DNA from 3 places in the Rahnella sp. RFA10(1/100) genome. Region 2 is predicted to be linked to each of the others. Evidence: predicted binding sites of a transcription regulator. Region 2 holds the regulator's gene; each other region holds the start of a gene.

Region 1 (7,055 bases), on a different contig from region 2:
GGCGCATCAACGGTAAATATGGTGGTATCAACCAGACGCCGCTGTTTTACCTCAACCAGCATTTCCAGCGCAGCCTGCTCATGAAATTGTTCCGCCTGACGGATGTCGGGCTGGTGACGCCGCTGCGAGATGGCATGAATCTGGTGGCAAAAGAGTATGTCGCCGCGCAGGATCCAAAAGACCCGGGCGTTCTTGTTTTGTCACAATTTGCCGGTGCAGCAAATGAACTTACATCGGCACTGATCGTCAACCCTTATGACCGGGATGATGTGGCAGCGGCGCTGGATAAAGCACTGACCATGCCGCTGGAAGAACGGCTTGAACGCTATAACGACATGATGGCGGTGTTGCGTAAGAATGACATTGCGAACTGGGGCGAAAGCTATTTACGCGATTTATACGCCATCACACCGCATAGTGAAAAACACAGCGCCGTCGTGTGAATTTTATAAGCAAGAGGCTTGCAGCATATGCAAAATGCAAATTACCAGACGAACCAAAACGCAATGTTTGACAGCGAAAATGCTGAGAGCGAAGAGACTCGTCTGACCGAGCTCGAGCCGATTGAACTGATCCTTGACCGGATGATGGATGCAGAACCGGAACCAGAGATGATCGAAGGCTTGCCGCCTTCCGATGCCTTAACGCCTGCTGACCGTTATCTGGAATTGTTTACCAGCGTGCAATCTTCAGGGCTTTTCGAGGACAGCAAAACCTTCCCGGACTGCCCGCCGAAGATGGATCCGCTGGACATTTTGCTGCGTTATCGCCGGGTAAAGAATCATCCCGGCTTTAACCTGAAACGCTTTGTTGACGCACATTTCTGGCTGCCGGAACACCGCGATGATGAATACGTCTCCGATCCCGGCGATTCGCTGAAAGAACACATCGATAAACTTTGGCCGGTGCTGACGCGCCAGCCGGAAGATCATGTGCCATGGTCTTCACTGATGCCTTTGCCTCAGGCCTATGTGGTTCCCGGCGGACGTTTCAGTGAGACCTATTACTGGGATTCTTACTTTTCGATGTTAGGTCTGGCGGAAAGTGGCCGTAATGATCTCCTGCGCACCATGGCGGACAATTTCGCCTGGATTATTGAGATATACGGCCATATTCCTAACGGTAACCGCACGTATTATCTGAGCCGTTCACAGCCACCGGTGTTCGCGCTGATGGTTGAACTGTTCGAGGAAGACGGTGTACGTGGCGCACGGCGGTATCTCGATCATCTGAAAATGGAATATGAATTCTGGATGGATGGTGCGGACTCTCTCGCGCCGAATCAGGCGTACCGCCATGCAGTTTGCCTGCCGGACGGTACACTGCTTAACCGTTACTGGGATGACAGGGACACCCCGCGCGATGAATCGTGGCGTGAAGACGTCGAAACCGCTAAACATTCAGGCCGGCCAGCCAACGAAGTTTACCGCGATTTGCGTGCGGGGGCGGAATCTGGCTGGGATTATTCATCGCGCTGGTTGCGTGACGGCCACCGTCTCGCCAGTATCCGTACCACGCAATTTATCCCGGTAGATCTGAATGCGTTTATGCATAAACTCGAAAGCGCTATCGCCAATATTTCCGGTTTGAAGGGAGATAAAGTCACCGAAATTTTATTCCGCCGTAAAGCAGAAAACCGGCGTGACGCCATAAACCGTTATCTGTGGGATGACAACGAAGGTTGTTTTCGCGATTACGACTGGCACCGTCAGCAAATGGCGTTGTTCTCCGCTGCCAGCGTCGTGCCGTTGTATGTGGGGCTTGCCAGTCATTACCAGGCTGAACGGCTTTCAGAGGCTGTACGTAAACGTTTATTCACGCCCGGCGGCATCATGGCGACGGAATATGAAACCGGTGAACAATGGGATAAACCCAACGGCTGGGCTCCTCTGCAATGGATGGCAATTCAGGGTTTCAAGCAATACGGCAATGATGCGCTGGGTGATGAAATTGCCCGTAACTGGCTGAAAACGGTGAATCAGTATTACCAGCAACATCATAAACTGATCGAGAAATACCACATCTCAGGGGGCATCCCTCGTGAAGGTGGCGGCGGGGAATATCCGCTGCAGGATGGCTTCGGCTGGACCAATGGTGTCGTGCGGCGGCTCATTGGTCTGTATGGTGAGAATTACGACTGATCCGGTTTTCTTATCACCACTCTGACCCTGTTCCATCAGCCAACGTTCAAACGCCTGGTGTAGCGCGGCCTTCAGCACGCCTGCCGGTATCAGGGCATGCTGAAGGCAGGGATGTTTATTGGCAAAAAATTTGTTATTAACATGTCAGAGACAGACTTCAGCTGCCTGGTCGACATCCTGTTATTTCAGACAGGGATCTCATTATTCTGGAACTCAGCGAAAGGACATTAACGGATGAGTACACACCCGATCCGCCAGATTATCGAAGCTTGTGACAAAGCCATATCAGACAGAGATTTCGACTCGCTGATGGCGCATTACGCCGTGGATGCGGCACTGGTGATTAAACCGGGCATGATTGCCCGCGGCAAAAACGATATCCGCAAAGCCTTTATCGCCATCTCGGATTATTTCCAGGATCAACTGGTGGTGGAACAGGGTGAGATGCAGGTGATTGAGGGGGCGCAGGATGCGCTGGTGATCATGGAAACGGTGCTGCACTTCCCCGACGGACAGGGCGGCACAGTGACCACTACCCGTCGTGCCACTTATGTTTTCCGCCATGAACCGGACGGGCGCTGGGTATGTACCATCGATAATTCTTACGGCACCTCGCTGCTGGATCATAAATAAGGCTCCGCAAGGAGCCTTATTTGCATCATCAACCCAGTGTTATCAGCTTCACGTCAGTTTTAACACCTGGCATCAGTTGTTCCAGTCCGTTAATCAGCATATCACCTGCGTCATGGAGTGCCTGCAAAGGCATGGCGGGCAGGCTTTCGAGGATGAACCACATGTTGTGTGCCTCGCTGTCGAGCCGGGTTCTGATACCCTGACGCCAGTTCCAGCGCCGGCAGGTCACCCCCGTATCATCACGCCAGATAACTTCTCCGGCATCGGGGAATTCAATCACCGGTTCGCCGGCTTTCATGGTGTCAAAAGGCTCGCTGCCATCGGCAAATGTCAGCCTCGGATGGCCGGAATAAGCAGAAATATTTTCGCCACCGACCGGAATGGCATACTGAATGCTCACCGCATTGTAGAGATCGACCACCGGATCGATGGCCGGCATCGTGCCGTCTTTCAGCACGCGTTTTCTGAGGGCATCGGCTGAGCAGGCAGTACGTTTAGGTTTCGCCCCAAAGGCTTTGAAAACCCCGGTCCAGGCGTTCAGATGTTCATCCGCCCAGGGAAAATCATTCTCAACGATAAAACGGCAGGCCCTTTGTAAAGCGGCTTCCGCAATGGCAGGGTTAGTTATCGGCGCGGCCTGCGCCGACACGCTTAATACCCGAAAACCGGGGGCGATTCGCGCAAGTGACGGATCGACTGACGGAGTAACGACGATCATGGAACGGTCCTGTTGTAAAAATCAGACATTTACTATGCCATCCGTCGGCCTGAAACGAAATTAGCGTTTTGGGATCCCCGGTAATTCCTCTGAGAAACGCGCCGTCATGGCATCTCGTTCATAGCCCCGCTTATCCCTCAAAAATTCACGCCTGGCTAAACCGCCCCCTGCACATAGGCTGTAAACATGTCCGCCAGCGCATCAGCATAAATTTTGATTTCAGCGGCAGTACGCGGGGTGGCAGAAAAGTCCCGGCCAAAAGCACTGAGTGTGGTGGAAAGCAGATCGCCCGCCAGCTGGCGCTTTTCTCCGGCGACATCCGGCATTACCTCATGCATAAAACGATGAAACACTTCCTCTCCCGCCTCCCGAGCTTCCTGCGCCTCCGGGGCGTCACGATAAAACGGTGCGGCGTCACTGAGCGCGCCACGCATCTGCGCTTCCTCACATTCGGAACGGATAAATTCATGCACCAGAATACGTAAGCGCACGGCAGGGGTCTTTTCTGCGTCCTGAAGAATGCTGCGCAGCATATCACGGGTTCGCCGCCACTCGTCGCTTTGCAGACGAAACAAAATCGCCGCTTTATTGGGAAAGTACTGATACAGCGAACCGATGCTGATTCCGGCTCTTTCAGCGACGCGACCGGTAGTAAAACGGGCGGCGCCTTCCTTCGCTAAAACCTGAGCAGCGGCTTCAAGAATGGTCGCCACCAGCCCGGCTGAGCGGGATTGTTTTGGCTCTTTACGTGAGGAAACCTGCGGGATGCGGCGGTGGGTCATGACGGGCTGAGTCCTCAAAAAAGAATGCGAATAGTGGAGGCAACGAAAACATCGCATAATTTTAAACGCGATGAATCACTCGCATTCTAGTCAGTTATGACACGTTGCTCAATGTTAAACAGGATAATCCCATGACCACAGAAAACACTCTGACCTGCGCACCGATGGCGCCATTACTCGACCGTCTTTTCAATGAAGCCAGCGCTGCAGCCCGTTTCGATTTCACGCAGATACCGGAAGAAGAAACTACGCGCATGATGCACAGCAAAACAGAGTATCTGAATTTATATAGTCTGCTGAAACACATGTGGCTGCCGGTATCACGCGAGACAGGCAAACTGCTGTATATGCTGGCGCGAAGTACTAAGGCAACATCGGTGGTGGAATTTGGCATGTCGTTCGGGCTGTCCACGTTGTATCTGGCGGCGGCGTTGCGCGATAACGGCGGCGGTAAGGTCATCACCAGCGAGTTTGAGCCGACAAAAGTGGCAAAGGCACGGGAACATTTTGTGCAGGCTGGCGTGAGCGATTTAGTCGAAATTCGTGTCGGTGACGCGCTGAACACACTGGCCGTTGATCTGCCAGAGACCATCGATTTACTGATTCTCGATGGCGCAAAAGTACTTTATGACGATATTCTGCATTTGCTGGAAAGCCGTTTTCATCCGGGCACGATGATCATCGCCGACAATGCGAGCTACAACCAGAACTATCTTACCCATGTGCGTTCGGCGGAGAACGGTTATCTTTCTGTACCATTCAGTGATGATGTCGAGCTTTCAGTCAGGCTGCGCTGATCAGACACCCGGGCAGAGCGATCCAGGCTCCGCACTATAAAAAACAGGCCGGATGATGTATCCTTCACTGATCATTGGTATACTGGATATAATTACAGTATAAGGAGCGAATTATGGCTGTTGAAACAAAATTTGTTGTTGTCAGAAAAGGTGAAGAGAAAATGACTTTTGCCAATAAGAAAGAAGCAGATGCATACGACAAAATGCTGGACATGGCAGATGCTTTTACTGAATGGCTGTCACAAAGCAATCTCGACCTGGATGAAACACTCGCGGAAAATATTGCGCTTCACCTTGCTGAACACAAAGATACCGTCCAGCATATTTTGCGCACCAGCAAACTGCCCGAAGAGGGGACAGCGCAGCAGCCCGTCGCACCAGCCGATACCACCGCTGAAGACCGGGCTGTCGCTGAACCTGCCGCGACCAAAAAAGTACGCGCGGTCAAAGCAGCCTGATAGAGAACGTCCACATAATGCGGGAACACATCCCGCATTCTTTTATCCTGTCCCCATCTTTATCCTGCCTGATATCGCTGAAGCAAGGTGTCCTGACATTGCTGTTGTGTCCTGATTTTTTCGCGATCGGTTTTGCTGAGCGATGTCCATGTTTCAATCACCTTATCCGCTTCATCCTCATTAAACTCTGGCTTATTGATCGACGACGGAGACTGAGATTGCGTCGAAATATCTTTGATCTGCTCACGGAAATAATCCGCAGTACCATCAGGTTTATTAAGCGCGGAGCTACAGAGGATATTGATATAGGTCGCGGGAGTATGTTGCGAAGTCGTGTCTTCGGCGACAGCAGAACCCGCGATCAACAGGGTGAGTAACAATGCGATTCGTCTCATAGCGTCTCCTTATGTTGAACACCTTAAGGGTAGAAGACTCCACAACCCGGAAGGGCTGCATGCAGGACAGAATAGTCTGAAATGCATAAGAAACCTCAGAGACATGCATTTCCAACCACTGATCCGTTCACGGATAAAACCTGATTAACATTTTGTTACTTATTAAAACTCATCCACATCGCGACATGGTTAACGTTAATAATTACTATTTACATTCTCATTTAGACTGTTCATGTAAAACAATAATAGAAACAGTCTTACACCTATAAAATTTTCCACGGGAATGTGTTATGTCTTTGAATGGCAGGGCGATTTATGCACACCAGTGTGCCGCAGACGCAGGGAGAACTTTTGCGGTTTCATCACTGGCACTGGCGATATTTGTTCTGGTAAATCCGGTACTGGCGGCTGAAAACCTCAGCGGGATAAAAAGCACTGCCAGTACGGATACATTTGGTCAGCAGCAAGATATGGTGATCGAAGGCACGGCGACGCCAACCGGCAGCGACGCACAGGATTACGCCGTCCGCACCACCACCGCAGGCACCAAAATGAACCTGACGCCGCGAGATATTCCGCAATCAGTGAGCGTTATCACTCAACAGCGTATGCAGGATCAGAACCTCCAGTCGGTCGGCGACGTGCTGAATAATACCACCGGCATCTCAACGGAGGTTATTGACAGCGAACGCGTGTCTTATTTTTCCCGCGGTTTTTACATCAACAGTTACACCTACGACGACATTCCGACCTCCGTCAGCGATACCTGGAATTTTGGTGATGCAGCCGAAGACACCGCGATTTATGACCGCATCGAAGTGGTGCGGGGTGCAACCGGCCTGATGACCGGAACGGGTAATCCATCCGCTTCTGTCAACATGGTGCGTAAACACGCCGACAGCAAAGAATTCACCGGTGAGATTAGCGCCGGTTACGGCAGCTGGAACAAACAGCGTTACGTCCTGGACGCTTCCGGTCCGCTGAATCAGGAAGGCTCGGTGCGCGGACGCGTGGTCGCCGGTTATCAGGATCAGGACAGCTGGCTGGATCGCTATCACAAGCGCAAAAAATTCTTCTACGGCGTGGTGGATGCAGATGTGACCGATAACACCACCGTGTCGCTCGGTTACG
Region 2 (7,055 bases):
TGTCGGTAACCGGATTGAATAATCTGCGGCTGCGTCAGTTCAATAAGCAGGTGCTGATGACGTTGCTATATCGCGAGAAAAATGCCAGTAAATCCACGCTGGCCAGGCTTTCCCGTCTGTCGATCCCGGCCGTCAGTAAGATCCTCGACGATCTGCAAAATGATGGCTTAATCATCCACAGTCCGGTCAATTTACACTCGCGCGGGCTGGGCGGCGGAAGTTACCAGATAGCCACCGACGGCAGCGCCGTGCTGTGCCTGAATATCACGCCTTACCGCATCGAAAGTATTCTGGTCAGCAGACTCGTTTTACCGCTGAGTGACTATCAAATGACGGAGATTTCGGTCAGAACGCCGGATGCACTGCTGACGCAAATCGAAGCCTGCTTTCATCAGTACAAAAAAAGCTATCCCGGACTGAAAATCCGGCTGGCACTGGCGATCCACGGGCAGGTTAATCCGACTACCGGCGTATCACAGCGGATGCCGCAGGCACCCTGGACCGGTGAAATTGAGATTAAGTATCTTCTGGAAGAAAAGTTGCAAACTGACATCCTGATGGACAATGACTGCATCATGCTGGCGCTGGCGGAGAAATGGCAAGGCATTAATTATCATCAGGATTTTTGTGTAATTAATGTCGATTACGGCATCGGTTCTTCCTTCGTGATTAACCAGCAAATTTATCGCGGTAATCTGTTTGGCAGCGGACAAATCGGCCATACCATCATTGATCCCCAAGGCGACCGGTGCGCCTGCGGACGATATGGTTGCCTCGAAACGCTGGCCTCATTGTCAGCATTAAAGAAAAAGGCCCGTCAGCTTGAGCCTGCGGATCCGGCAAGGAGAACGCCTTCAACACAGGAACTGATCGACCGCTATCATCGGGGTGAAAGTGCCATTTGCGAGCAGGTTATGGAAGGTGCCCGCGCGCTGGGGCTGAGTCTGTATAACTTTCTTAACATTCTGAATATCAATCACATTTATCTTTATGGCCGCAGTTGTGGTTTTGGCGATGCCTGGCTGAAAACCGTCTGCGGACAAAGCGGCCTCAATCCCTTTGATCGTATCGATCACGTCAAAATTCAGGCTACGCATATTGCACCGGGAATACTGAGCCGGGAGCAGCAGATTATGGGTATCGGATATCTGTATGTGGAAAAGGCGCTGGACGCGATGGCAGGTTGAATGGCGCATAATTCGTCGTTTTGGTGCAAGCATGGTAAAATCATCACGGGTCGCATGATGTGGCCTCTTTATTCCAATCTGCGCTCAGAGACCGTTGCCATGACCCTGAATAACCCGGAAAAATTACTTTCACAAGCTGAAGAGCTTTGCCAGCAGCGCAATGTTCGCCTGACCCCGCAGCGGCTGGAAGTACTGCGTCTGATGACGCAACAACCCGGTGCGATCAGCGCCTATGATTTGCTGGATCTGTTGCGTGTGAGCGAACCTCAGGCGAAACCGCCAACGGTTTACCGGGCGCTGGATTTTCTGCTGGAACAGGGGTTTATTCACCGCGTTGAATCTGCAAATAGTTATGTTCTCTGCCATCATTTTGAAGAGCCAAGCCATACTTCTGCGCTGTTTATCTGTGACCGCTGTGGGCTGGTCACAGAAAAAACCACCGATGGCATCGAAGAACGCCTGGCAAAACTGGCAATGGAATCCGGCTTTGATCTTCGCCATTCTGTGGTGGAAGCGCATGGATTATGTGCAGAATGTAAAGTAGTGGAAACCTGTGACAGCCATGACCGGTGTGATCACGACCACAGTATAGTGGTGAAAAAACGCTGAGAGATGAAGGTGTTACGGAAGAGGAACTGAAAGACTGCGGGAAGGTGAAATGCAAAGGTTGGGTACTTCCGTGTACCCGTATCCTGAATTGTTCCGGGTAGGAGCAGCATTTTTCAGGATACGTCACTGATATGCGAGGGGGAGTCGCATGTTACCAGTGATATTTATTTTTGGTTTCCCATTCATTGAGCTCTTTCTCGGCCTGATCTTTCTGATAGCCATAGCGCTCCTGAATTTTACCCACTAACTGATCACGTTTACCTTCAACCACTGTCAGGTCATCATCAGTCAATTTACCCCATTGTTCTTTCACTTTCCCTTTGAACTGTTTCCAGTTACCGTCGGCTTGATCCTTATTCATAATAATATCTCCTGTTACCTTGGGTTTTGTGAACTGCATTTCTGGCTTGCAGTTCGTCCTTAACACTTCAAAGGTTAGTAGAGAATCTCGATTAATCCTCCTGAAACAGAGATAAAACCCGTTATTAGGATTAATCCAAAGCAGGAAATAACGCCAGGGCGGGGTTTATTCCTTTGAAAAGCATACAAATCAGTCCGCATGAAGCGAAAACCAGGTGTCGTGCCGCCAGTAACGGCACCAAATCCAGCCAAGGGATAATCCCCGCATCCCCAGGAAAACCGTCAATGCCAGCCACAAGGCATGGTTGCCCAACAGCGGTAAGCTGAAAAGCGTCAGCCCGTATCCTATCGCCGCCACGACCATACTGTTACGCATATCCCGCCCGCGCGTGGCACCGATAAACATGCCATCCAGTAAATAACACCAGACAGCTACCAGCGGCAGGATGATTTGCCAGCCCAGATAATGGTCCGCCAGTTCGCGTAACTCAGGTAGTGACGTCAGCGCATCAATGATCGCCCCGCCTGCAAGCGCATAAATCAGGGCAAAAATCAGGGCAACCAGCCCGGCCTGACGGCACGCGGCATGCCAGACATCCAGCAATTTCTGGCGATTCCGGGCACCGAATGCTTCACCGGAATGCGCTTCGATAGCATAGGCAAAACCGTCCAGCGCAAAAGCGGTGAAGGTCAGCAGGTTCATCAGCACCGCATTCACCGCCACGATGTGGCTGCCAAGCCGTGCGCCGAGAACGGTCAGTGAGGCAAAGCAAAGCTGAAGCAGAAGTGAACGCAACATAATGTCGCGGTTAAGCCCCAGCAGACGGCGCAGGTTACCACGCCAGGCCGAGGTGATTTGTGCGCCGGTTATACCCCGTTGCTTCATTACCCGCCAGACAAAGTACAGCCCGATAAATAGCGTGAAATACTCGGAACTTGCCGTCGCCATGGCAGCACCACGCACATTCCAGCCCAGCCCCATCACCAGCCACAGATCCAGAATGATATTCAGCAGATTCCCGGCAATCAGCAAAATCACCGGCCCGCGAACATACTGAATGCCCAACAGCCAGCCAAGGATCACCAGATTCGCCAGTGAAGCCGGGGCACTGAACCAGCGAATTTCGATAAACAGCCTCGCCTGTTCAAGCACCGGTTGGCTGCCCCCGACGATATGAAACGCCTGTTCCATCAGGGGGTGCCGGAACAACACTATGGTGAGACCAGACAATACGGCCAGCAGAAAGGGTTGTACGAAAGCGCGCGCCAGCAACCGGTTATCATTCGCGCCCAGCGCCTGAGCGGTCATGCCGGTGGTACTCATCCGTAAAAAAAGTAAGAGCATAAAGAGGAAAGTCGTGATCATCGAACCCACAGCCACTCCGCCGAGATAATCCGGGCTGTCGAGATGACCGATCACCGCCGTATCCACAAGCCCGAGAAGAGGCACCGTGATATTTGAAAAAATCATCGGCAATGCCAGCCTCCAGAGCGCCTTATCGGCGGGGCTTAAAAAGGTGTTTTTGAGTGTTTGTCGCGGGGAATGATGTTGCATAGAGAATCTCATGCCGGAGGTTCAGGTTATGCCTGTAAGTGACATCGCCCCGGAAGGGGCGACGAGATGAAACGTTAAAGCTTAGCGGTATGTCAGAGGCGGCTAACGAACCCGCAAATCAACAATATGACCATTGGGATCAAGAATTTGACCCAGTAATATCTGACCGAGTCATTCGAGTTGCAGGAAGGCGGCAAGTAAAAAAATCCCGATGAGCTGACAGGAGTCAGTGATTCGGGTGAACGCACGCAGCCAACGCATCTGCAGCCCGAAGTACGAAGGTCAGATCCAGTCACCGTTGCGGATGACGCCTACGGCCAGCCCTTCAATGCTGAAATTCTGCTCACGTAAATCAACCACGATCGGCTGGAAATCGCTGTTTTCAGGCAATAACTGCACCACACTGCCCTGTTTTTTCAGACGTTTCACGGTGACTTCATCATCTATACGGGCCACAACAACCTGTCCATTACGCACGTCTTGCGTTTTATGTACAGCCAGCAGATCGCCATCAAGAATACCGATATCACGCATCGACATACCGCTGACACGCAGCAGGAAATCGGCACTCGGCTTAAACATGGCCGGATCGACCTGATAGTGTCCTTCAATATGTTGCTGGGCCAGCAACGGCTCACCGGCAGCAACCCGGCCGATCAGCGGTAAACCCTCTTCTTCTTCCATCAGCAAACGAATGCCACGTGATGCGCCGGAAACAATCTCAATAACACCCTTACGCGCCAGCGCTTTGAGATGCTCTTCCGCCGCATTGGGGGAACGGAACCCCAGACGTGATGCAATCTCTGCGCGGGTGGGTGGCATACCGGTGGTGGAGATATGATCGCGAATAAGGTCGTAGACCTCTTGTTGTCTGGTCGTTAAAGCTTTCATTCCGCCCCCTGGTTGTTTATACAGTCTTGCTGTGAGTATATACAGCTAAACGATCAATGAAAACCTAAGATTGAATAAAAACAGGGCATAACGTTGATTCCTGGAATGCAGATTCCAAATCAGAACCATCGTGGCCAAAAGATGCTGACCCAGACAAAAAACGCCAATATGATGGTCAGAAGTACGGCAGCCGAGCCGATATCTTTTGCACGACCTGAAAGTACGTGAAACTCAGATCCGATACGGTCTATCGCGCATTCTACCGCGCTGTTGAGCAGTTCAGTGACACAGACCAAAACAACGGATCCCACCAGCAGAATGCGTTCTACGGGGCTGACATCAAACCAAAAAGATAACAAAATTAACGGAATAGCGACGCTGGCTTCCTGGCGAAAGGCCGCTTCATTTTGCCATGCCGCTTTCAGCCCTTTCCAGGAATAGCCAGCTGCTTTATAAATTCGGGTAAATCCAGTGACTTGGTTAGCCATTTCTTTTACTGATCCTTAGAGAATTTGCCGCACTTTATACCCCAAATAGTCGGGGTGCAGAAAGGCGGTAAAGAAGTGAATCCTGATGAGCTTACATGAGTAAGTGATTCGGGTGAACGTCTTAAGCCAACACCCCTGCGGCTTGAAATAAGAAGGGTATTGCATCACCACAGATCTCATCTGAGCTTTCTGGTATCCTTGCGGCGAAATGGCTAACAAGAGGCTTCACGTTTTTATGTCAGGTTGGCGTAGACTTTATTACACATTATTGAATTTACCGCTCTCATTGCTGGTAAAGAGCAAGGTCATACCTTCAGATCCGGTTACCGAGTTGCATTTAGACCCGACGCGGCCGATTTTGTATGTATTGCCCTATAATTCCAAAGCCGATTTGCTGACGTTGCGTGCGCAATGTCTGGCACAGAATCTGCCTGATCCCCTTATTCCGCTGGAAATTGACGGAACCCTGCTGCCAAGCCATGTCTTTATTGCTGAAGGTCCGCGCGTATTCTCTTATTACACGCCGAAGCAGGAATCCGTAAAGCTGTTCCACGACTACCTTGATTTGCACCGCAATAACCCGGATTTAGACATTCAGATGTTGCCGGTGTCGGTGATGTTTGGTCGGGCACCGGGCCGTGAAGGTCAGGATGACACGCCACATCTGCGCGTACTGAACGGCATCCAGAAATTCTTCGCTGTGCTTTGGCTGGGGCGGGACAGTTTTGTCCGCTTCTCCAATACCGTTTCCCTGCGTTATATGGCGACGGAACACGGCACAGATAAAACCATTGCTCAAAAGCTGGCACGTGTGGCGCGGATGCACTTCTCCCGTCAACGTCTGGCCGCCGTTGGCCCACGTCTTCCGGCACGTCAGGACTTGTTCAACAAATTGCTGTCCTCAAAAGCCATTGAAAAAGCGATTGAAGACGAAGCCCGCAGCAAGAAAATTTCCCACGAAAAAGCCCAGCAAAATGCCATCGCCCTGATGGAAGAGATTGCCGCTGACTTCTCTTATGAAGCCGTGCGCCTCTCTGATCGCGTACTGAGCTGGACGTGGAACCGTTTGTACAAAGGCATCAATGTTAATAATGCTGAGCGTGTACGCCAGCTGGCGCTGGACGGCCAGGAAATTGTGTATGTGCCCTGCCACCGCAGCCACATGGACTATCTGCTTCTGTCTTACGTGCTCTATCATCAGGGGCTGGTACCGCCGCATATTGCCGCTGGCATCAACCTGAATTTCTGGCCAGCTGGCCCGATTTTCCGCCGTCTGGGCGCGTTCTTTATTCGTCGAACCTTCAAAGGAAACAAGCTCTATTCAACGGTGTTCCGTGAATATCTGGGCGAACTATTCAGCCGTGGTTATTCGGTGGAATACTTTGTGGAAGGGGGGCGTTCGCGAACCGGACGCCTGCTGGAGCCGAAAACCGGTACGCTGGCCATGACTATTCAGGCCATGTTGCGCGGTGGTTCACGCCCGATCACGCTGGTGCCAATTTACATCGGTTATGAGCACGTCATGGAAGTCGGTACGTACGCCAAAGAATTGCGCGGTGCGACCAAAGAGAAAGAAAGCCTGACGCAAATGCTTAACGGCTTGCGCAAGCTGCGCAACCTTGGCCAGGGATATGTGAACTTTGGTGAACCGCTGCATCTGACCACTTACCTGAACCAGAATGTGCCGACCTGGCGTGAAGCCATCGACCCGATCGAAGCACAACGTCCTAGCTGGCTGACGCCAACGGTACAGGACTTAGCAGAACAGATCATGGTGCGTATCAACAATTCAGCAGCAGCCAATGCTATGAACTTGTGTTGTACCGCGCTGCTGGCCTCACGCCAGCGTTCACTGACCCGTGAACAACTGACCGAGCAAATCGACTGCTACCTGCAATTATTGCGTAACGTACCTTACAACGCGGATTCAACGGTGCCGGATCTGACTGCCGATCAGTTGCTCGA
Region 3 (7,055 bases), on a different contig from region 2:
CCTGTCGGGCCTTTGTCATTCTGGTCAGTATCCTTTTACTTTACGCCTTACTTTTACTTAACTCCGTACTGCGCAAAGAAAGCCAGCATGCGTTGCCAGCCATCGGCAGCGGCTTCAGCATGGTAACTCGGGCGATAATCGGCGTTAAACGCGTGACCCGCTTCGGGATATACCACGATTTCCGCTGTGGCATTGGCTGCGCGAATGGCCTGTCGCATGGTTTCAATGGTATCCAGAGGAATGCTCGAATCTTCCCCGCCATACAAACCCAGCACCGGTGCATCCAGTGCCGCTGCGCGGTCAACCGGTTGGAACGGGCTGGTTAGCGTTTTATCACCGACCAGTTTACCGTACCAGACTACGCCCGCTTTCAGTTGCGGATTGTGCGCCGCATACAGCCAGGTGATGCGCCCGCCCCAGCAGAAACCGGTGATACCTAATTTTGTAATATCCCCGCCATGCTGTGATGCCCAGTGTGCAGTATGATCGAGATCGGAAAGCACTTGCTGGTCCGGTACTTTGCTGACCAGTTTGGCAAACAGCTCACTGATTTCGGTGTAATCACGCGGGTCACCCTGACGGAAATATAACTCCGGCGCGATGGCCATATACCCCTGCTTCGCCAGCCGGCGGCAGATATCCTGAATGTGTTCATGTACACCAAAAATCTCCTGCACGACCAGCACGATCGGTAATTTACCGGTGAACTGTTCAGGACGGGCGAGATAGGCGGGCATATCTTCGCCCTGTGAGGGAATGGTGGTCTGGCCTGCGTGCAGCCCGTCGGTGTCGGTATGTATGGTGGTGCTGGCGACGGGCGTGACGGCAGGAGCAAAGCTGGTCGGAGCCTGTTTCAGGGTAAGCAATTCTTCTTTTTTCATCGGGTGTCTCCAGGCAAGTGTCCATACGGAAATCTGTGGCTATGGATTAAAACTATAGCCGGAAAGCATGAACAGCAAGGCGCAAGAGATGTTCTATAGTTAAAAGTTAATCAGGAAAGTCATCACGGAAGATTCACAGAACACCCGAAACTTTTGCCGAGGAGCTATGTTCAATGTCCAAATCACCCTCTAAAGTCACCAAGAAAAGTGAGTTAAAACCGGTAAGCCGCGCCCCCGCCACGGGCATTGAGTCTTCGCAGCCAGGCCTGGGGGATCTTGCCCCCGCGGATCGTGCTTATCAGCCTTCAGCACAACCTACACCGCCAGGAAAAGAACCGACAGCTTCCGGCAGCGCCAGGAGTCCGAAAAATAGCAATACCAAACTTGATGCATTAGAACACCACCGCAAAAATGGAGAAAAACAGCCGCTGACCACCAATCAGGGCACCAAAATTGCCGATGACCAAAATTCGCTGAAAGCCGGAAGCCGCGGTCCGACACTGCTTGAAGATTTCATCCTGCGCGAAAAAATCACTCACTTTGACCATGAGCGCATCCCGGAACGTATCGTTCATGCGCGCGGTGCGGCAGCGCACGGTTATTTTCAGCCATACCGCAATATGAAAGATGTCACCAAAGCCAGTTTCCTTTCAGACCCCGAAAAGAAAACCCCGGTTTTTGTACGATTTTCTACTGTTCAGGGTTCCCGCGGCTCGGCAGATACCGTACGTGATATCCGCGGCTGGGCGACCAAATTTTATACGGATGAAGGGATTTACGATCTGGTGGGTAACAATACGCCGGTGTTCTTTATTCAGGATGCACATAAATTCCCTGACTTTGTCCACGCGGTCAAACCTGAACCGCATAATGAAATCCCGCAAGGCGCGAGTGCGCATGATTCCTTCTGGGATTACGTTTCTCTGCAACCGGAAACGCTGCATAACGTTTTCTGGGCGATGTCTGACCGCGGCATTCCGCGCAGTTACCGCACGATGGAAGGTTTCGGCATTCATACGTTCCGCTTTGTGAATGCCGAAGGGAAAGCCACTTTTGTCCGTTTCCACTGGAAACCGGTGGCCGGAAAAGCGTCTCTGTTATGGGATGAAGCACAGAAACTGGCGGGGAAAGACGCGGATTTTCACCGCCGTGATTTGTGGGAAGCCATCGAAGCCGGAGATTATCCGGAATACGAACTGGGGGTTCAGTTGATCCCGGAAGAAGACGAGTTCAAATTTGATTTCGACTTGCTCGACCCGACTAAACTCATTCCCGAAAAGCTGGTGCCCGTAGAACTGATCGGCAAAATGGTGCTTAACCGTAACCCCGATAATTTCTTTGCTGAAACCGAGCAAGCCGCGTTCCATCCCGGACATATTGTGCCGGGCATAGATTTTACCAATGATCCGTTGTTACAGGGGCGTTTGTTCTCTTACACCGATACGCAAATCAGCCGTCTTGGCGGGCCAAATTTCCATGAAATTCCGATCAACCGGCCGACATGTCCTTTCCATAACTTCCAGCGTGACGGTATGCACCGCCAGGATATTGATACTAATCCGGCAAACTACGAGCCGAATTCCATCAACAATAACTGGCCAAGGGAAACGCCTCCGGCAGCATCCGGCGGCGGCTTTGAAAGTTATCCTGAGCGTATTGGTGCAGAAAAAATTCGTCAGCGCAGCCCGTCATTTGCCGAATATTATGCCCATCCGCGCCTGTTCTGGCTGAGCCAGACAGCGGCGGAGCAGGATCATATTATCGGGGCCTTCTCATTTGAATTATCGAAAGTGGCGCGGCCTTATATCCGCGAGCGGGTGGTGGATCTGTTGGCGCATGTTGATCAGACGCTGGCGCAAAAAGTGGCGAAGAATCTGGGTATTACCCTTTCCGCAGATACTCTGAATATCAAACCGCCGAAGCCGGTGAATGGCCTGAAAAATGATCCGTCGCTGAGTTTGTATGCCAGCGGTAAAGGCACGCTCAAAGGACGTCAGGTGGCAATATTATTGGGGGAGGGCGTGAAAGCGGCAGATGTTCTGGAAACGTTGCAGGCGCTTCAGGTCGCAGGCGTCCATCCTAAACTGCTGGCCAGTCATTTAGGCAATGTAACTGCCGATGATGGCTCCACGTTGCCGGTTGATGCAACCTTTGCCGGGGCGCCTTCCATCACCGTGGATGCGGTGATTGTTCCGCACGGACATATCGATGCACTGCTCATGAACGGCGATGCGCGGCATTACGTGCTCGAGGCCTACAAGCACCTGAAAGTCGTAGGCCTAAGTGGCGATGCACGCCGCTTCAAATCACTGCTGGGGTTGACGGATGACGTGCCGGAAGAGGGCATTGTCGAAGGTGAAAAAGCGGAGGGAGCATTACTGAAAACGTTCCTGAAAGAAATGCTCAAACACCGGATCTGGTCACGCAGTGCGTTGGCAGAGGCTGTGCCTGCCTGATTTGCTGTAGCTGGAAAGCAGGCAACCTCCGGTAACGGAGATTGCCTGTTCAGGTTTCAGTGAAATGCACCTTTATTTTGTGATGAGCGTCACAAAATAAATGTATGCGCAATTCAAGTTGTTACATCATAGTGACGACCGTCACGAAATAACGCCACAATGTTGAGTACAGTTGCCGGGTGTTCCTCCTGCCAATAAATGACCTTACACACCGAGGAGTTTGTTATGTCTCAGCCCGAAGTTTTCCATCTTGGCCTGGCCAAAAAAGATTTAAACGGCGCGTCGCTGGCGATTGTTCCCGGCGATCCTGAGCGCGTAGAAAAAATTGCCAAACTGATGGAGAACCCGGTTCGTCTGGCCTCCCACCGCGAATTTACCTCATGGCGTGCTGAGCTTGATGGCAAATCTGTGATTGTTTGCTCAACCGGTATCGGCGGGCCTTCTACCTCCATCGCAGTGGAAGAACTGGCACAGCTGGGGATCCGTACTTTCCTGCGTGTCGGCACAACGGGTGCGATCCAACCACATATCAATGTCGGTGACGTGCTGGTCACGACCGCTGCCGTTCGTCTTGATGGCGCGAGCCTGCACTTTGCGCCGATGGAATTCCCTGCGGTAGCCGATTTTGCCTGCACTACCGCGCTGGTTGCGGCGGCAGAAGCCGTGGGAGCCGCGACACACATTGGCGTTACTGCATCTTCTGACACGTTCTATCCGGGTCAGGAACGTTATGACACTTACTCCGGCCGTGTTGTCCGTCGCTTCAAAGAATCGATGAAAGAATGGCAGGAAATGGGCGTCATGAACTACGAAATGGAATCCGCGACTCTGCTGACCATGTGTGCAAGCCAGGGTCTGCGCGCCGGGATGGTTGCCGGTGTTATCGTGAACCGCACGCAGCAGGAAATTCCTAATGCGGAAACCATGAAAAAGACCGAAAGCCATGCGGTGAAGATTGTTGTCGAAGCGGCCCGCAGACTGCTTTAGTCCCTGTAAAACTAAAACAACCACATCTTATCAACGGGCCTCTGACGGCCCGTTTTTTTGCTCTGTTAAGCAGATCTGTTAAGGTCATGTTAGTAATCCATCTGGAATAATTGATGTATTCCCTTCCGGATCTCTGACACAAGGAACTGCATTTTTGACTGTTCACGACCTTCTTGAGTACACCACTACCTTCATTCGTGCCCATCAGGTGTGGGCTGCGCCGATCGTTTTTTTTCTGGCCTTTGGTGAATCGCTGGCATTCCTTTCCCTGCTGCTTCCGGCAACGTTTATCTTGTTGGGGCTCGGTGCGCTGATTGGCGAAACCGGCATACCGTTCTGGCCCATCTGGGCAGCCGCCGCTGCGGGGGCTTTCCTGGGCGACTGGCTTTCTTACTGGATTGGTGCCCGTTATCAGGATCGTGTTGGCAATTTCTGGCCTTTCTCCCGTCATCCGCAAATGTTGGTTCGGGGGCATGCTTTCTTTGAAAAATGGGGCATGCCGGGGGCCTTTATCGGCCGCTTTTTTGGCCCGCTTCGCGCCGTTGTGCCACTGGTTGCTGGCATCTGCGGTATGCCGCAAAAGTATTTCCAGATTGCGAATGTGACCTCGGCACTTATCTGGGCTTTCGGCATTCTGGCACCCGGTGCGTTTGGCATTCAGTGGCTGAGCCGCTGGTTTTAAATCCTGCCCTCTGTCGTTGCCCGTCGCAAGGGGGCAAATACAGAGAAATTCCTTTTTGGAAGACGTCTCGCAAAGGTTCAATGCAACAGAAAATAGACTGGACATCCATACAGCCTGACATTACCTTGGCCGCAAGAGACTTGAAGAGGGAAATCACGTGGATATCAGCATTCTGACTGCCCTGGGGGCAGGGTTAATTGGCTTACTCTTAGGATGGCTGATTGCCAGTTTGCGCCAACAGCAACAACAGACGGAGTATGAAACGCAACGCCGTTTGCTGGAACAATCGCTGGAACAGCTTAAAACGGAAAATGATACGCACAAAATCGAGCGGCAATCAGGCCAGCAGCAACTGCGTGAAGCTGAACTTGAGCTGCGAAAACTGCACAGTCTGCAGGCGGCCAGCCAGGAAAAATTACAACTTCTTGTCCACTGGCAAAACGAGTGTGACCAACTCAATCAGGAACTGCGTGCGCAGCGGGAAATCAACAGTGCGCAGGAAGCTGAGTTGCGTGAGGTTTCGACCCGTCTGGACGAAACCCGCATGGCGGCTGAAGAAAAGCAGCGTCTGCTGATTAACAGCGAACAGCGCCTGAGCAGCCAGTTTGAAAACCTGGCTAACCGGATTTTCGAACAAAATGGCCGTCGTGCCGATGAACAGAACAAGCAAAGTCTCGATAAGTTACTGCTGCCGTTGCGTGAGCAACTGGATGGTTTCCGCCGCCAGGTGCAGGACAGCTTCGGGCAGGAAGCCCGTGAGCGACATACGCTGGCGCATGAGATCCGCAATTTACAGCAACTGAATGTGGAGATGGCACGCGAAGCCGTCAACCTGACTAAAGCTCTGAAAGGTGATAATAAAACGCAGGGCAACTGGGGTGAAGTGGTTCTGAGTCGCGTGCTCGAGGCTTCCGGTTTACGCGAAGGGCATGAATACCAGACGCAGGTCAGCGTGCAGGTGGATAGCAACAGCCGGATGCAACCTGATGTGGTCGTACGGTTACCGCAGAATAAAGACGTGGTGATTGACGCCAAAATGACGCTGGTTGCGTATGAGCGTTATTTCAACAGTGAGGATGACAGCGAGCGGGAAGCGGCACTCAATGAACATATTGCCTCAGTGCGCGGACATATCCGCCTGCTCGGGCGCAAAGATTACCAGCAACTTCCCGGTCTGCGCAGCCTCGATTATGTGCTGATGTTTATCCCCGTTGAGCCTGCTTTTCTGTTGGCTATCGACCGGGAGCCCGAATTGATCAGCGAAGCGCTTCGCCACAATATTATGTTGGTCAGCCCGACGACCTTGCTGGTGGCGCTACGAACGATCAGCAACTTGTGGCGCTATGAGCATCAGAGTCAGAACGCCAAACGTATCGCCGATCGCGCGGCCCGTCTTTACGACAAACTGCGATTGTTTGTGGATGACATGGAGTCGATGGGACAAAGTCTCGACAAAGCGCAGGGAAGTTATCGATCCGCGATGAATAAACTCTCGCAAGGCCGTGGTAATCTTATCGGGCAGGTGGAAAGTTTTCGCGCGCTGGGTGTTGAAGTTAAACGACCTATCAGTCCCTCTCTGGCTGAAATAGCGAAAGCGGAAAACGAACCTGAAGACACCGCATCTCTGCCCGATACCTCTGATGCGGAAGAAGAACAGACGCTGAACCCGGGTGAGTTAACCGCTCACGAGCAGGCATTGCTCTCAGAGGGGCCGCATTGTGTGTGATTCAATGCGTGAATCTTCGCAATATGTTGAATCACCATCGGTGATGGGGCTTTCGAACGGGTTCTGATACACTTCTCCCCAAGAGTTCGACTGAAAAAGCAGGCATAAATAATGGAAAAGCAGACGCCGGAAACCACCCATTTTGGTTTTCGTACAGTAGCCAAAGATGAAAAACAGGAAATGGTGGCAGAAGTCTTCCATTCCGTTGCGGCAAAATATGATTTGATGAATGACCTGATGTCTTTTGGTATTCATCGCATCTGGAAACGCTTCACAATTGATTGCAGCGGTGTCCGTCAGGGACAACGTGTGCTGGATCTGGC

What was found. The regulator LexA, encoded in region 2, represses DNA repair genes until DNA is damaged. The targets are predictions, from matches to a motif close to TNCTGTATGTACATACAGNA.
Region 1: the regulator LexA is predicted to act here: its motif matches at 5,152-5,171, upstream of ETV65_RS14835 (YebG family protein).
Region 3: the regulator LexA is predicted to act here: its motif matches at 5,102-5,121, upstream of rmuC (DNA recombination protein RmuC).

The regions. Positions count from the first base shown of each region.
Region 1 is NZ_SEWR01000004.1:310,938-317,992, forward strand. It holds gene otsA (alpha,alpha-trehalose-phosphate synthase) at 1-443, shown strand, start outside; gene treF (alpha,alpha-trehalase TreF) at 507-2,141, shown strand; gene ETV65_RS14815 (nuclear transport factor 2 family protein) at 2,376-2,774, shown strand; gene ETV65_RS14820 (B3/4 domain-containing protein) at 2,803-3,492, opposite strand; gene ETV65_RS14825 (TetR family transcriptional regulator) at 3,648-4,274, opposite strand; gene ETV65_RS14830 (class I SAM-dependent methyltransferase) at 4,406-5,071, shown strand; gene ETV65_RS14835 (YebG family protein) at 5,185-5,529, shown strand; gene ETV65_RS14840 (hypothetical protein) at 5,589-5,924, opposite strand; gene fhuE (ferric-rhodotorulic acid/ferric-coprogen receptor FhuE) at 6,215-7,055, shown strand, end outside.
Region 2 is NZ_SEWR01000007.1:247,103-254,157, forward strand. It holds gene ETV65_RS19980 (ROK family transcriptional regulator) at 1-1,187, shown strand, start outside; gene zur (zinc uptake transcriptional repressor Zur) at 1,287-1,796, shown strand; gene ETV65_RS19990 (CsbD family protein) at 1,948-2,157, opposite strand; gene dinF (MATE family efflux transporter DinF) at 2,347-3,711, opposite strand; gene lexA (transcriptional repressor LexA) at 3,994-4,602, opposite strand; gene ETV65_RS20005 (diacylglycerol kinase) at 4,722-5,090, opposite strand; gene plsB (glycerol-3-phosphate 1-O-acyltransferase PlsB) at 5,326-7,055, shown strand, end outside.
Region 3 is NZ_SEWR01000010.1:17,481-24,535, reverse strand. It holds gene ETV65_RS21830 (dienelactone hydrolase family protein) at 54-881, opposite strand; gene katE (catalase HPII) at 1,055-3,337, shown strand; gene udp (uridine phosphorylase) at 3,563-4,324, shown strand; gene ETV65_RS21815 (DedA family protein) at 4,479-5,006, shown strand; gene rmuC (DNA recombination protein RmuC) at 5,164-6,732, shown strand; gene ubiE (bifunctional demethylmenaquinone methyltransferase/2-methoxy-6-polyprenyl-1,4-benzoquinol methylase UbiE) at 6,844-7,055, shown strand, end outside.